2 linked regions of the Mesorhizobium japonicum MAFF 303099 genome follow. The protein of the gene in region 1 interacts with the protein of each later gene in a pairwise test. Links are inferred from orthologs where the notes say so. Each region holds a gene or a part of one and is shown in the gene's direction. Other genes may lie near its edges.

Region 1 (8,253 bases):
ACTTCTACATCCTGTGCCCGGACAATGACGTGGCGCGGCCGCTGGACGAGAAACGCATGGCCTGGGCAATTGGCGACATCATCCAGAACCGCCCTGCTCTGTCGCGCTGGCACCCCGATCACAAGGATGCGTTCGCGGCCTTCATCAAAGGTTGATCCGAAAGCCCTCAAGCCGCGTGCTTTTTCGGAGCTCGCTTTTGCGCCACGGCCTTCTTAGCGGCCATGGCGGCGATTTTTTCGTCATGCCGCCGTGCCGCCCGCTCACACTTGTCGCGGATTTCCTCGACTTCGGATTCCGTCAGGTGCTCGATGCCGATGAAATTGTTATGGCCCTCGCTGACCCGGATCAGTTCATCGAGCTTGGCCTGGATCGCCGCGCCATCGCGGTTCTGGGTGTTCTGGATCAGGAACACCATCAGGAAAGTGATGATGGTCGTGCCGGTGTTGATCACCAATTGCCAGGTATCCGAGAAGCCGAAAAACGGCCCGCTCGTCGCCCAGACGACAACGATCAGGCAGCAGCCGGCGAATGTCAGCGGCAGGCCGGTTATGTGAGCGACCCAATTGGCGATCCTGGTGAAGAGCTTTTCCATCTGTCGAGATCCTCAATGAACGCCGCGACAAGAAAACAACCGGCGACCGTCTCGGGTTCCCGCCGGCAACAAATACATCGGGTGCAATTGGGCACACGCAAAGCGCGAAAGCAGCGGAAAACACACCTTATCGGTTCAATGTCATAGTAGCTGTGCAGGCAAAAGTGCCTGTACGCTCCGCTTCACAGCGGTTTACCTCCAGCCCCTTCCGCCGCGCCACCCCCGCATGGCGGAAGGGGTTTCAGTTCAGAGAGCGCGGATGATGGCCTGCGCGGCGGTGACGGCCAGGGCCAAACCGTTGTCAGCGAAAGCCTAAACGGCGTCGTTTTCCCAACGATCGAGGAAGGCCTCGATCGGCATGGACTGGATGTCGGGAACCGCCCTGGCGAGTTTCTCGACCGGCCAGTCCCACCAGGCGAGTGCTTCGATCCGCGCCGCTATGTCGGGAGCAAAGCGCGGCCGGAGCGGTTTTGCCGGCACGCCGGCGACGATCGTGTAAGACGGCACGTCCTGCGTCACCACCGCATTGGCGCCGATGACCGCGCCATTGCCGATCGTGATGCCGGGCATGATCACCGCGCCGTGGCCGATCCAGACGTCATGGCCGATGGTCACGGCCTTCGCCTGCCGCCGCTCGCGGAACGCCGCATCGACGCCCAGCCATCGAAAATACTCGTTCGGCCGATAGCTGACCTTGTGCTGGGTCAGCCGCTCGATCGGATGCTCCAGCGCATTGATGCGGCTGTTGGCGGCAATCGAGCAGAATTTGCCGATGGTTGTGTAGATGGCTTCCGAATGGCGCTCGAAATAGGAGAAGTCGCCGACGCTCACCTCGCGCAGCACCACCCGTTCACCGATCAAGGCGTAGCGGCCGAGCTTGCACGCCTTCAGCTCCGCGGTCGGATGGATGCGCGGCTCTGGGTCTTTCAGGACGAGGTTTTCGGTGCGGTCCATGCGGCGCTTTACTTCAGGGCAATTGCTCCCGCAAGGCAGGAGCAATTGCCCGTGGGGCCGATCAGCACAAAAAGACGCCCACCGACCTATTTCGGCTTGCCTTTGCTCCACACCACGTTCTGGCCGTAGAGCGGCACTGTGGTGACCGACATCTTGGCCGAGCCGTTCTGGACCTGGCGCGAATGCGAGAGATAGATCAGCGTCTCGTTGGTCTTGTCGTAGATGCGGTTCACCACCTGCTTCTTCCAGATAAGGCTGATGCCTTGCTTGAACACCTCCTCGCCGCCCTCGCTCATGTCGATGTCGCCAATGGTGATCGGTCCGGTCTGGCGGCAGGAGATCGACGAATCGGAGGGATCCTCGAACCAGTTGCCCTTGTGCAGGCGGTCGATGATGCTGCGGTCGAAATAGGACACATGGCAGGTCACGCCATCCACTTTCGGATCCTTGATCGCTTCGACGATGATGTCATTGCCGACCCAGTCGACGCCGACCTTACCGACTTCCTCGGCGACGGCGCTGCCGGCGCCAAGCACGACGCACGCGGCCAAGGCGCCGCCGATCAGTTTTCGCCCAATCCGTTCGCGCCTAACCAGTTCGAGCAAAGGAGCCTCCTGCGGTTCGAGTTGCCGGTATCAGGTGGGACACGTCGTGCGGCTTTGCAAGCGGATGCGTCAACACCACCGCGGTTGCGGCATCGCGGCACTTTGCCTGCGCAAGGCCAAACCGCTAAGAGACTGTTTCGAAATTCGCTCTGGCGAGTCATATGGTGGTGGTTTCGAGAACCGTAGCGCAGCGGACATATGGTCCGTGAGCTCAGTTCTACTGCACGCAGTAGAACGGGGAAGCGCAGAAAACGCCATCAGATGGCCGCCAGAGTAGAATTTCCAAACAGGCTCCAAGACTGTCGCACCGGCGCGGCATCGAGCCGGCGCGATGATTTCTGCAGGCGGACTTTTGTAATGATGCGTTCTATCCTGGTCGGCATTCTCGTCCTGATGGCAGCCGGCATCGGCTGGCTGACCTTCGACTGGTATCGCGGCCATTATGGCGGCGAACCGTTCGGCGCGCCCTTCACCCTCGTGGACCAGAAAGGCGCACCTATCACCGAAGCCGCCTTCCGGGGGCAGCCCAGCGTCGTCTTCTTCGGCTTCACCCACTGCCCCGAGGTTTGCCCAACCACCCTGTTCGAACTGTCCGGCTGGCTGAAGACGCTCGGCGACGACGGCAAGACCTTGCATGCCTATTTCGTCTCGGTCGACCCGGAGCGTGACACGCCGGCGGTGATGAACGCCTATGTGAGCAATTTCTCCGACCGTATCACCGGCATCACCGGCGACCCGGACAAGGTCCATGCCATGGCCAAGTCGTTCGGCATCTACTGGAAGAAGGTCGACACGGGCGACGGCGACTACACGATGGACCACACGGCCTCGGTGCTGCTGCTCAACTCCAAGGGCGACTTTGCCGGCACGATCGCCTATGGCGAAAGCGCCAGCGCCGCCGTGGAGAAGCTGAAGCGCCTCGCGGCCAAGGGTTGACAAGAATTCATATGACCCAGACGCGGCTGCATTTCACCACCGGCAAGATCGAGGCTGAGCGCATTTTCGCGGCGCTTGAGCTGGCCTTCGAGGATGAAGGCCTGCCGATCGCCGTGCTCGAGGTCGACGAAGACCAGGACATCCACGAGGTCTCGCTCTATGCCGATGGCGATGTCGATACGGTCGAGGCGCGGGTCAAGGACATTCTCGCCGGCCTTGCTTTGTCGAAGCCGGTCGAGCGCGAAGTGCTGCCTGACATCGACTGGGTGGCGCGTTCGCTGGAGGGCCTGAAGCCAGTGCGCGCCGGCCGTTTCTTCGTCCACGGCGCGCATGACCGAAGGAAGCGCCACAGCGGCGAACTCGCCATCGAGATCGAGGCCGGCCTTGCCTTCGGCACCGGCCATCACGGCACCACATCAGGCTGCCTGGAAATGCTGGAGAAAGTGGTGCGGCGCGAGCATCCGCGCAATGCGCTCGACCTCGGCACCGGCAGCGCCGTGCTGGCCATCGCCGTCGCCAAGCTGGCGCATATTCCGGTGCTCGCCACCGACATCGACCCGGTGGCGGTGAAGGTCGCCGCCGCCAATGCGCGGCTCAATCACGTCAAGGCGCTCATCGAAACGGTTACCGCACCGGGCTTTCACCACCCGATCTTCGGCAGGCGTGCCCCCTTCGATCTGATCGTCGCCAACATATTGGCGCGGCCGCTGATGCGGCTGGCGCCGCAAATGGCCGGGCACATCGCACTTGGCGGCTCGATCGTCCTGTCAGGCATTCTCGAGCGCCAGCGCGACGCCGTCATCTCGGCCTATGTCGGCCAGAATTTCCGGCACGTGCGCACCTTGTACCGCGAAGGCTGGGTGACGATCCACCTCAAGCACTGAGACCGGCAAGGCAATTGCCGATCCCCGACAGTCCCAACACCTAGAACTTGATGCCCAGATTGGCCTTGAACCCATTGTCGAAGGCATTCCGCCCAAACTGTCCGGCATAGGATAGGCCAAGGGTGGCGTTGCGCGCCAGCTGCACGTCGAAGCCGGCCTCGACCAGCATCGCATCCCTGGCGATCGGCACGCCGGCAATGGTGAAGCCGTCACCGCCGGCAAAGGCGACGGTCGACAGCGGCGTCAAATCGCCGAAGGCATGGCGCCAGCCGAACGTGCCGCGCGCGGTGGCCGCCACGCCGCCAAGGATGATGTCGGTGGAGGCCCTGACGCCGAGCGTAGTGAAGGTCGCATCCGACGTCGAGCTGCTGCTGGTCAGCGCCGCGGCGCCGCCGCTCTCCGCGAAGCCGTCCGTGTGCAGGTTCACATAAGCGAGATTGGCGAAGGGCTCGAAGGCAAACGGCTCGGCATCGGTCTTGTAGACCAGCTCGCCGAAGGCCTGCGCGGTCGCGGCGTCGTAGTCGGCCAAAAGACTGTCGGCAAAACCCTGGAAGGCGACGGAGCGCGATGTCGAGATCCGGTGCCAGGTGTAGGCGGTCCCGGTGCGGAAGGCGATGGCGCCCCAATTGGTCCCGCCATAGAGGCCGAGATGATAGTTGTCGCTGTCGCCGGAGGAATGCCTGTCGTCGGCATCGAAGCTGGTGCGGCTGTAGCCGCCGACCACGCCGATGCGCCAGTCGCCGGCCAGGCCGTCGGCGCCGACCAGTAGGCCACCCGTCGAACGGTCGAAGGCGGCCGCATTGCCGTCGCTGTCGGCACCGCCCCAGGAGCCAAAACCCTGCGACCAGATGGCGAAGCTATCCGTGTCGGCGACAACCGGCTGAACGCCGTCCTCGCCATAGGCCATGACCGGCAGCGAGGCGGTCTTGCCGCTGTCGCCGAAGGCTCCGCGCAGGCGCGCCGTCACCGCGTCCTGCAGCAAGTGGCTGTCCTGGAGAAGCATGCCCTTGGCCGAGGCATGGATTTCGCCCGAAAGCTGGTCGAAAGCAGCCTGCGCCGCCGCATCGCTCGGCAAGGCAAGCATCGCGCTGACCAAGGCACTGCTAGCCGCGCTGCCCAGCCCGTTACCGGTGGCGATCTGGTTCGGTGTCACGCCAGCGGAGCTGAAGGTCTTCGTCTGGGTGACGTCGACATAGGCATGCGTCGCATCCGACGTGGTGCTCAGCTTAACGAAGGCCGAGACCTGCGGATCGCCCACCAGGGTGAAGGTCCCGCCGACGCTGGCGGCTTCGAGCACCGTGTAGCGGGTTCCCGCCACCAGGTCGCTCGGCCCAATGTTGGTCACGGTCAAGCCGGCGCCGCTGACGATAGTGGCCGCGCCGGACACGTGGATCAGATCAGAAAGACCAGCTGAATTGAGTTCCACCGCATAGGTTGAGCCGGCCTCGAACTTGGCGGTGTTGTTGACGGTCAGCGTGCCGATCGCGTTTTTGCCGGGCGCGACCGTGCCGGAGGCATCGAGCACGCCAACCGTGCCGCCGCCGCGGAGTGTGGCGCCGCTGTCGACTGTAACCCCCGCATTGCCAAGCGAGCCGGAGACCAGCAAAGTGCCGGCCTTTACCTCAACCCCGCCCGACAACGGGCTCGAACCCGACAGCTCGAAAGTTCCCGTCCCGTCCTTGATCAGCCCGTTGCCGCCGGTGATGACGCCCGAAAAGACCGTCGAGCCGTTGTTGCCTCCGGTCGTCAGTCTGCCTGCCCCGGCATTGACCGCTCCCGCGCCGGCGAGCGAACCAATCGCCTGGTCGAAATTGTTGAAATCAAGCGTTGCGCCACTTTCGATCGTATAGGCGCTGTTTGCGCTGAAAATGCTGGCGCTCAGGCCCGCCTTCAGCGTGCCCTGGGCGACGTCGGTGGCCGTGGCATAGGTGTTGTTGCCGGCAAAGCCGTCCACCGTCAGCGTTCCGGCTCCTGTCTTGGTGAACGTCCCGCTCGGCGTGCTGTCGTCTCCCATGCTGGCGCTCGTGGTGACGTCGAAGCCGTTCGTGTCGATGGTGCCGCCGGCGGCGCCGAACAGGATCGAAACATTGGCAAGGGTAAGGTTCGCGCCCGCCTGCAGCGTGCCCCCATCCAGCGTGATCGGACCCAAACCCAAAGCATGATCGGCCGTAACCTGGATTGTTCCCTGCTCGATCCGTGCGCCTAAGCCGAAACTGTTGCTGTTGTTGGTCAGCACGAGCGTGCCGGCGCCGGTCTTTACGATCGCAGAGCCCTCGTCATAGTCCGAAATCAGGCCGGTATAGGTGGCCGTTCCCGAACCGACGTGAATGGTCGGGCCGGCGTTGACGAGCAGATCGTTGGCGATCGAAATACCGGACTGGATATCGATCACCGTTCCACCGAAGGCGGAGAGCGGACCGGTTCCAAGCGCGCTGTTGTTGCCGAGGCTGAGCGTGCCGCCATAGAGGTTGGTGCCGCCGGTGTAGGTGTTTGCTCCATTCAAGGTAAGCAAGCCATCACCGCTCTTGGTGAGGCCCGCGCCCGAGATCACTCCATCCGCCGTAAAATGAGCACCGCCATCAACCGTGAAAACGGTGTCGGAGGCCAGATTGAAACTGGCGCTTGCGTCCAGATCGGGAATGAAATTGTTCGTTTGCACATTGATCGCGGCCTGCCCGGAGGCAGCGAAATTCAGGCCGCCGTTTGTAAACCGGTAGCCGCCAGAGGTGCTCGTGGCATTCAAGTTCAGCGTGCCGACCGTGTAAGGTCCGCCCGACAGGTCAACGCCATAGCCGAGCCCCTGATCCGCAGCATCGTGGTTGAAGTTCGCGACCGCATCGACGCCGTTGGGAACAGTTGCGGGAGTCCAGTTCGCGGCCGTACCCCAATTGCCGCTGCCGTGAACGAAATCCTCGGCCGCGGCGGCACCAGACATGATCGGCGTCATGGCGCCCGCAACAAGACCGGCTATCAGCAGAGCCGAAAGCGACGTGGACGACAAAAGCGAGCCCGCAAGCCGGACATACACCTCGCCTTTGGCACGCGCCGCGGAAACAGGTTGTCTCATCCAAATCCCCCCGACCAACCATCTATTGGCTGAATCGACCCCTTGAAGCCCCTGGCGACGCCACGAAACACGCTGCCGAGATGTAAGCCGTAAAGATTACCGGAACCAAGCAACATAGAGCTCGGAAAGAAATCAGAATCCGTTGCGAATTTGCATCAATCAATAGTTGGCCACACCAGATGCCAGACTGCGAACAAGCACGGTTTTTGCCGGCTGACTGGCTCGGAATATAGTCCTCATTTTCAACATCGATCCTGCGACCGCCGCGTGGCCAGCATCGTGGTTTTCGACAACATGCCGGAATCGGTCCATCAACACCAACCTTGACCGGTGGGCCCCCCTTACGACCAAGACAAGAAAACCCGAAACAGATAGCTTCCCGTGCGAAGTGACGCACGCCCAAAAAACAGCGGTTACTGACTTTTTCTGGTTACAATTGTCGGGCGCCGACAGACAGGGCAGCAATGCCGGGTCGTGTCCGGGAGGCAACGACTACCCAACCTTCGTGCCGCCGCTGGACCAGCCCCATTTGGTTGTCAGCCAGCCAGCGCTGTAGCAGGTTGCGCCAACCGGAAATCGATTCCGATTTCCGGACCCATAGGCTACGGTCGCGCAGACATCAGGAGGCCCATCATGTTCCAGACCTTCGATTCCGCGGGCGACCCTTCGGTTGGCAAGCCGCGCGTGGCGGCGCTGCGCCAATGGCTGGCGGCCAATGGCCTCGACGGCTTTATCGTCCCGCGCGCCGACGAGCATCAGGGCGAATATGTCGCCGATCGTTCGGCGCGGCTGAAATGGCTGACCGGTTTCAGCGGCTCGGCCGGTGTCGCCATCGTGCTGCGCGACCGCGCCTTCATCTTCGTCGACGGGCGCTACACGCTGCAGGTGCGCAGCGAGGTCGATCTCGACATTTTTTCGGTCGAAAGCCTGGTCGACAACCCGCCCGCTGTCTGGCTCAAGGACAATATCGGCAAGGGCGCGCGGCTGGGCTTCGATCCATGGCTGCACACGATCGGCGAGGTCAAGGCGCTGCAGACCTCGGCCGACAAGACCGGCGCGGTGCTGGTGCCGCTCGAGAAAAACCCGATCGACATCATCTGGAAGGACCAGCCCGCCGCGCCGGTGACGCCGGTCGAGCTGCACCCGATCGGCTTTGCCGGCGAACTCGCCAAGGACAAGCTGGCGCGGCTGGCGACCGCGATCGGCAAGGACGGC
Region 2 (3,583 bases), 1.1 Mb from region 1 along the record:
CAGAACAGACACGCGACGCGTGGAGCTGGGAAGCCGGCTTTACGCGTCTGATTTGCATGGGCGAAATGATTGCGCTGATTCGGCGCGAGACTGAGCTCAGGCGGCACGTCCCGGCCAGCGGGATCATCCAGGGGGCCCGGCCAAACGGGTCTTGAAGACAGAGCGGCATATGGCTTCGAAAACCACAAATCCTTTCGTCTTTCTCCAGCAGGTTCGCTCGGAGACCGCCAAGGTGACTTGGCCGTCGCGGCGCGAAACGATGATCTCGACGGTGATGGTTCTGGCCTTCGCCGTGATTGCGATGATCTTTTTCTTTAGCGCCGATCAGTTGATGGGCCTCGCGATCGAACAGATTCTGGGCATTGGACGCTAAGTCCGGCGACTACGGAGAAGTCTAAAAAAATGGCTGCGCGCTGGTACATCGTCCACGCTTATTCGAACTTTGAAAAGAAGGTCGCCGAGGATATCGAGAACAAGGCCAAGCAGAAGGGCCTGTCCGCCGATATCGAGCAGATCGTGGTGCCGACCGAGAAGGTGGTCGAGGTTCGTCGTGGCCGCAAGGTCGATGCCGAGCGCAAATTCTTCCCGGGCTATGTGCTCCTGAAGGCCAATTTGACCGACGCCGTGTTCTCGCTGGTGAAGAACACGCCGAAGGTCACCGGCTTTCTCGGCGACTCCAAGCCGGTGCCGATCACCGAGGCGGAAGCGCAGCGCATCCTGAACCAGGTGCAGGAAGGCGTCGAGCGGCCGAAGCCCTCGGTCACGTTCGAGATCGGCGAGGCGATCCGCGTTTCGGACGGTCCTTTCGCGTCGTTCAACGGCTTCGTCCAGGAAGTGGACGAGGAGCGGGCGCGGCTCAAGGTGGAAGTTTCGATCTTCGGGCGCGCCGTGCCTGTCGATCTGGAATTCGGACAGGTCGAAAAGGGCTGATCCGAAATCCCTGATGCCGTCTGGCGATCAGGGGAGGCGGTGCGGAAACGCATGGCCTGAGAACGGTGGGAGGCGAATGTGGCTTTAGCCGGCCACGCGAACCGCACCACCAGACTGCAACCGCCGGTGTTCCCAAGATGGGGCCGGCATAGACAAAGGCAGGAAAAGAGATGGCTAAGAAAATTGCAGGCCAGCTCAAGCTTCAGGTCTCCGCGGGTTCGGCTACGCCGTCGCCCCCGATCGGCCCGGCGCTTGGTCAGCGCGGCATCAACATCATGGAGTTCTGCAAGGCGTTCAACGCGCAGACCCAGGAAATGGAAAAGGGATCGCCGGTTCCGGTCGTCATCACCTACTATCAGGACAAGTCGTTCACCTTCGTCATGAAGACGCCGCCAGTGAGCTACTTCCTGAAGAAGGCCGCGAACCTGAAGTCGGGCTCGAAGGAGCCGGGCAAGGTCAAGGCTGGCACCGTTTCGCGCGACAAGGTGCGCGAAATCGCGACCGCCAAGATGAAGGATCTGAACGCAAACGACGTCGAGGCGGCCATGCGCATGGTCGAGGGCTCCGCCCGCTCGATGGGTCTGGAAGTGGTGGGCTGAGATCATGGCAAAGATTGCAAAGCGTGTATCGAAGACCCGCGAAGGCATCGATCCCAACAAGGCTTACGCCCTGGGTGAAGCGCTGAAGCTGCTCAAGGACCGTTCCTCGGTCAAGTTCGACGAGACAGTCGAAGTCGCCATGAACCTCGGCGTCGACCCGCGCCATGCCGACCAGATGGTGCGCGGCGTGGTCAACCTGCCGAACGGCACCGGCCGCTCGGTTCGCGTCGCCGTGTTCGCCCGTGGTGACAAGGCCGAGGAAGCCAAGGCCGCCGGCGCCGACATCGTCGGTGCGGAGGACCTGGTCGACATCGTCCAGAAGGGCACGATCGATTTCGATCGCTGCATCGCCACGCCGGACATGATGCCGCTGGTCGGCCGTCTCGGTAAGGTGCTCGGCCCGCGCGGCATGATGCCGAACCCGAAGGTTGGCACCGTCACCACCGACGTCGCCGCTGCCGTCAAGGCATCGAAGGGCGGCGCGGTCGAGTTCCGCGTCGAGAAGGCCGGCATCGTTCACGCCGGCGTCGGCAAGGTTTCGTTCGACGTCAAGGCGCTGGAAGAGAACATCCGCGCCTTCGCCGATGCGGTGACCAAGGCAAAGCCGGCTGGCGCCAAGGGCAACTACGTCAAGAAGGTGTCGGTCACCTCGACGATGGGCCCGGGCCTCAAGCTCGACGTCTCGACGCTCGCAGCGTCCTGATTAAGACCATTTGGATCGGCCGCAAGAAGGCCGATCCGTGACTGAATTCCGGGCCTTGGATTTTTCCTGGGCCCGGTACCGGAAGTCGAAAGGCTTCCGGACATCCTGTCCGAGATTGCAGGCGGCCCAAAAGCCTTAATTCATGTGGGCCTGCATGAGACGGGTGAAGACCCGACAACGGAGCGAGTGCTCCAATGAAAGGTTCGAACCGTGTTTGCCTTTTGTCTGCGCACCGCCGGCTTGTCCGTCGGTGTGGCGAAAGGGGGCAGGATCCTCGAGCGTCGTTCGGGAGATCCGTTACTGGATGGCCCGGCCGGCAAAAAGGCAACCCGACGCCTGTCCTCGAAATGAGATGTTCTCATTGACGGGATTGGGGTCAACTGGAGATAGGCAGTGGACAGAGCGGAAAAACGCGAACTCGTCACGGGCCTGAACGAAGCGTTCGGAAACGCAGGTTCAGTGGTCGTGGCCCACTATGCCGGTATCACCGTCGCGCAAATGAACGACCTTCGGTCGAAAATGCGCGCCGCCGGTGGCACCGTTAAAGTCGCGAAGAACCGTCTCGCCAAAATCGCTCTTCAGGGCACGGACTCCGCATCGATCATCGACCTGTTCAAGGGACAGACGCTGATTGCTTATTCGGAGGATCCGATTGCGGCGCCGAAGGTCGCGTCCGATTTCGCCAAGGGAAATGACAAGCTCGTCATTCTCGGCGGCGCAATGGGCACCACCTCGCTCAATGCCGACGGTGTGAAGGCACTCGCCACACTTCCGTCGCTCGATGAGCTGCGCGCCAAGCTGGTTGGCATGATCGCCACGCCGGCAACCCGGATCGCCCAGATCGTCAATGCGCCAGCGGCCTCGGTCGCGCGCGTCATCGGCGCTTACGCCCGGAAGGACGAGGCGGCATGAGGCCGTTCCTCGCTATCAAAAACACACGTTCGAACCTAACGAAGGAATACAACAATGGCTGATCTCGCAAAGATCGTAGACGACCTTTCGAAGCTGACCGTCCTCGAGGCGGCCGAGCTGTCGAAGCTTCTGGAAGAAAAGTGGGGCGTTTCGGCTGCTGCTCCGGTGGCGGTTGCCGCTGCTGGCGGCGCTGCCGCTGCTGCCGCTCCGGCCGAGGAAAAGACGGAATTCGACGTCGTCCTCACCGACGCTGGCGCTCAGAAGATCAACGTCATCAAGGAAGTCCGCGCCATCACCGGTCTTGGCCTCAAGGAAGCCAAGGACCTGGTCGAAGCGGCTCCGAAGCCGGTCAAGGAAGGCGTTTCCAAGGCCGACGCTGACAAGTTCAAGGCCCAGCTGGAAGCAGCCGGCGCCAAGGTCGACCTGAAGTAAGCGTAAA

The links.
Region 2: the proteins of MAFF_RS07250 (region 1) and rplK interact in binary tests that used the Escherichia coli proteins (3 or more experiments, as listed by UniProt). The link is inferred for Mesorhizobium japonicum MAFF 303099 from one-to-one orthologs.

Annotation. Positions count from the first base shown.
Region 1 is NC_002678.2:1,267,761-1,276,013, forward strand. Bases 2,192-5,034 are described here. They hold MAFF_RS07250 (50S ribosomal protein L11 methyltransferase), read left to right. Parts: upstream 2,192-3,098; coding sequence 3,099-3,971; downstream 3,972-5,034. Other genes in these bases: MAFF_RS07245 (SCO family protein), read left to right, coding at 2,509-3,087; MAFF_RS07255 (autotransporter outer membrane beta-barrel domain-containing protein), read right to left, coding at 4,012-5,034. Also shown: MAFF_RS07225 (SDR family NAD(P)-dependent oxidoreductase), read left to right, coding at 1-155; MAFF_RS07230 (low affinity iron permease family protein), read right to left, coding at 167-592; MAFF_RS07235 (DapH/DapD/GlmU-related protein), read right to left, coding at 905-1,546; MAFF_RS07240 (CreA family protein), read right to left, coding at 1,633-2,151; more of MAFF_RS07255, read right to left, coding at 5,035-7,038; MAFF_RS07260 (aminopeptidase P family protein), read left to right, coding at 7,672-8,253. UniProt on the Escherichia coli protein: Methylates ribosomal protein L11.
Region 2 is NC_002678.2:189,605-193,187, forward strand. The notes cover bases 1-2,814. They hold rplK (50S ribosomal protein L11), read left to right. Parts: upstream 1-1,100; coding sequence 1,101-1,529; downstream 1,530-2,814. Other genes in these bases: secE (preprotein translocase subunit SecE), read left to right, coding at 170-373; nusG (transcription termination/antitermination protein NusG), read left to right, coding at 403-930; rplA (50S ribosomal protein L1), read left to right, coding at 1,534-2,232; rplJ (50S ribosomal protein L10), read left to right, coding at 2,626-2,814. In the rest of the region: more of rplJ, read left to right, coding at 2,815-3,144; rplL (50S ribosomal protein L7/L12), read left to right, coding at 3,199-3,576. UniProt on the Escherichia coli protein: Forms part of the ribosomal stalk which helps the ribosome interact with GTP-bound translation factors.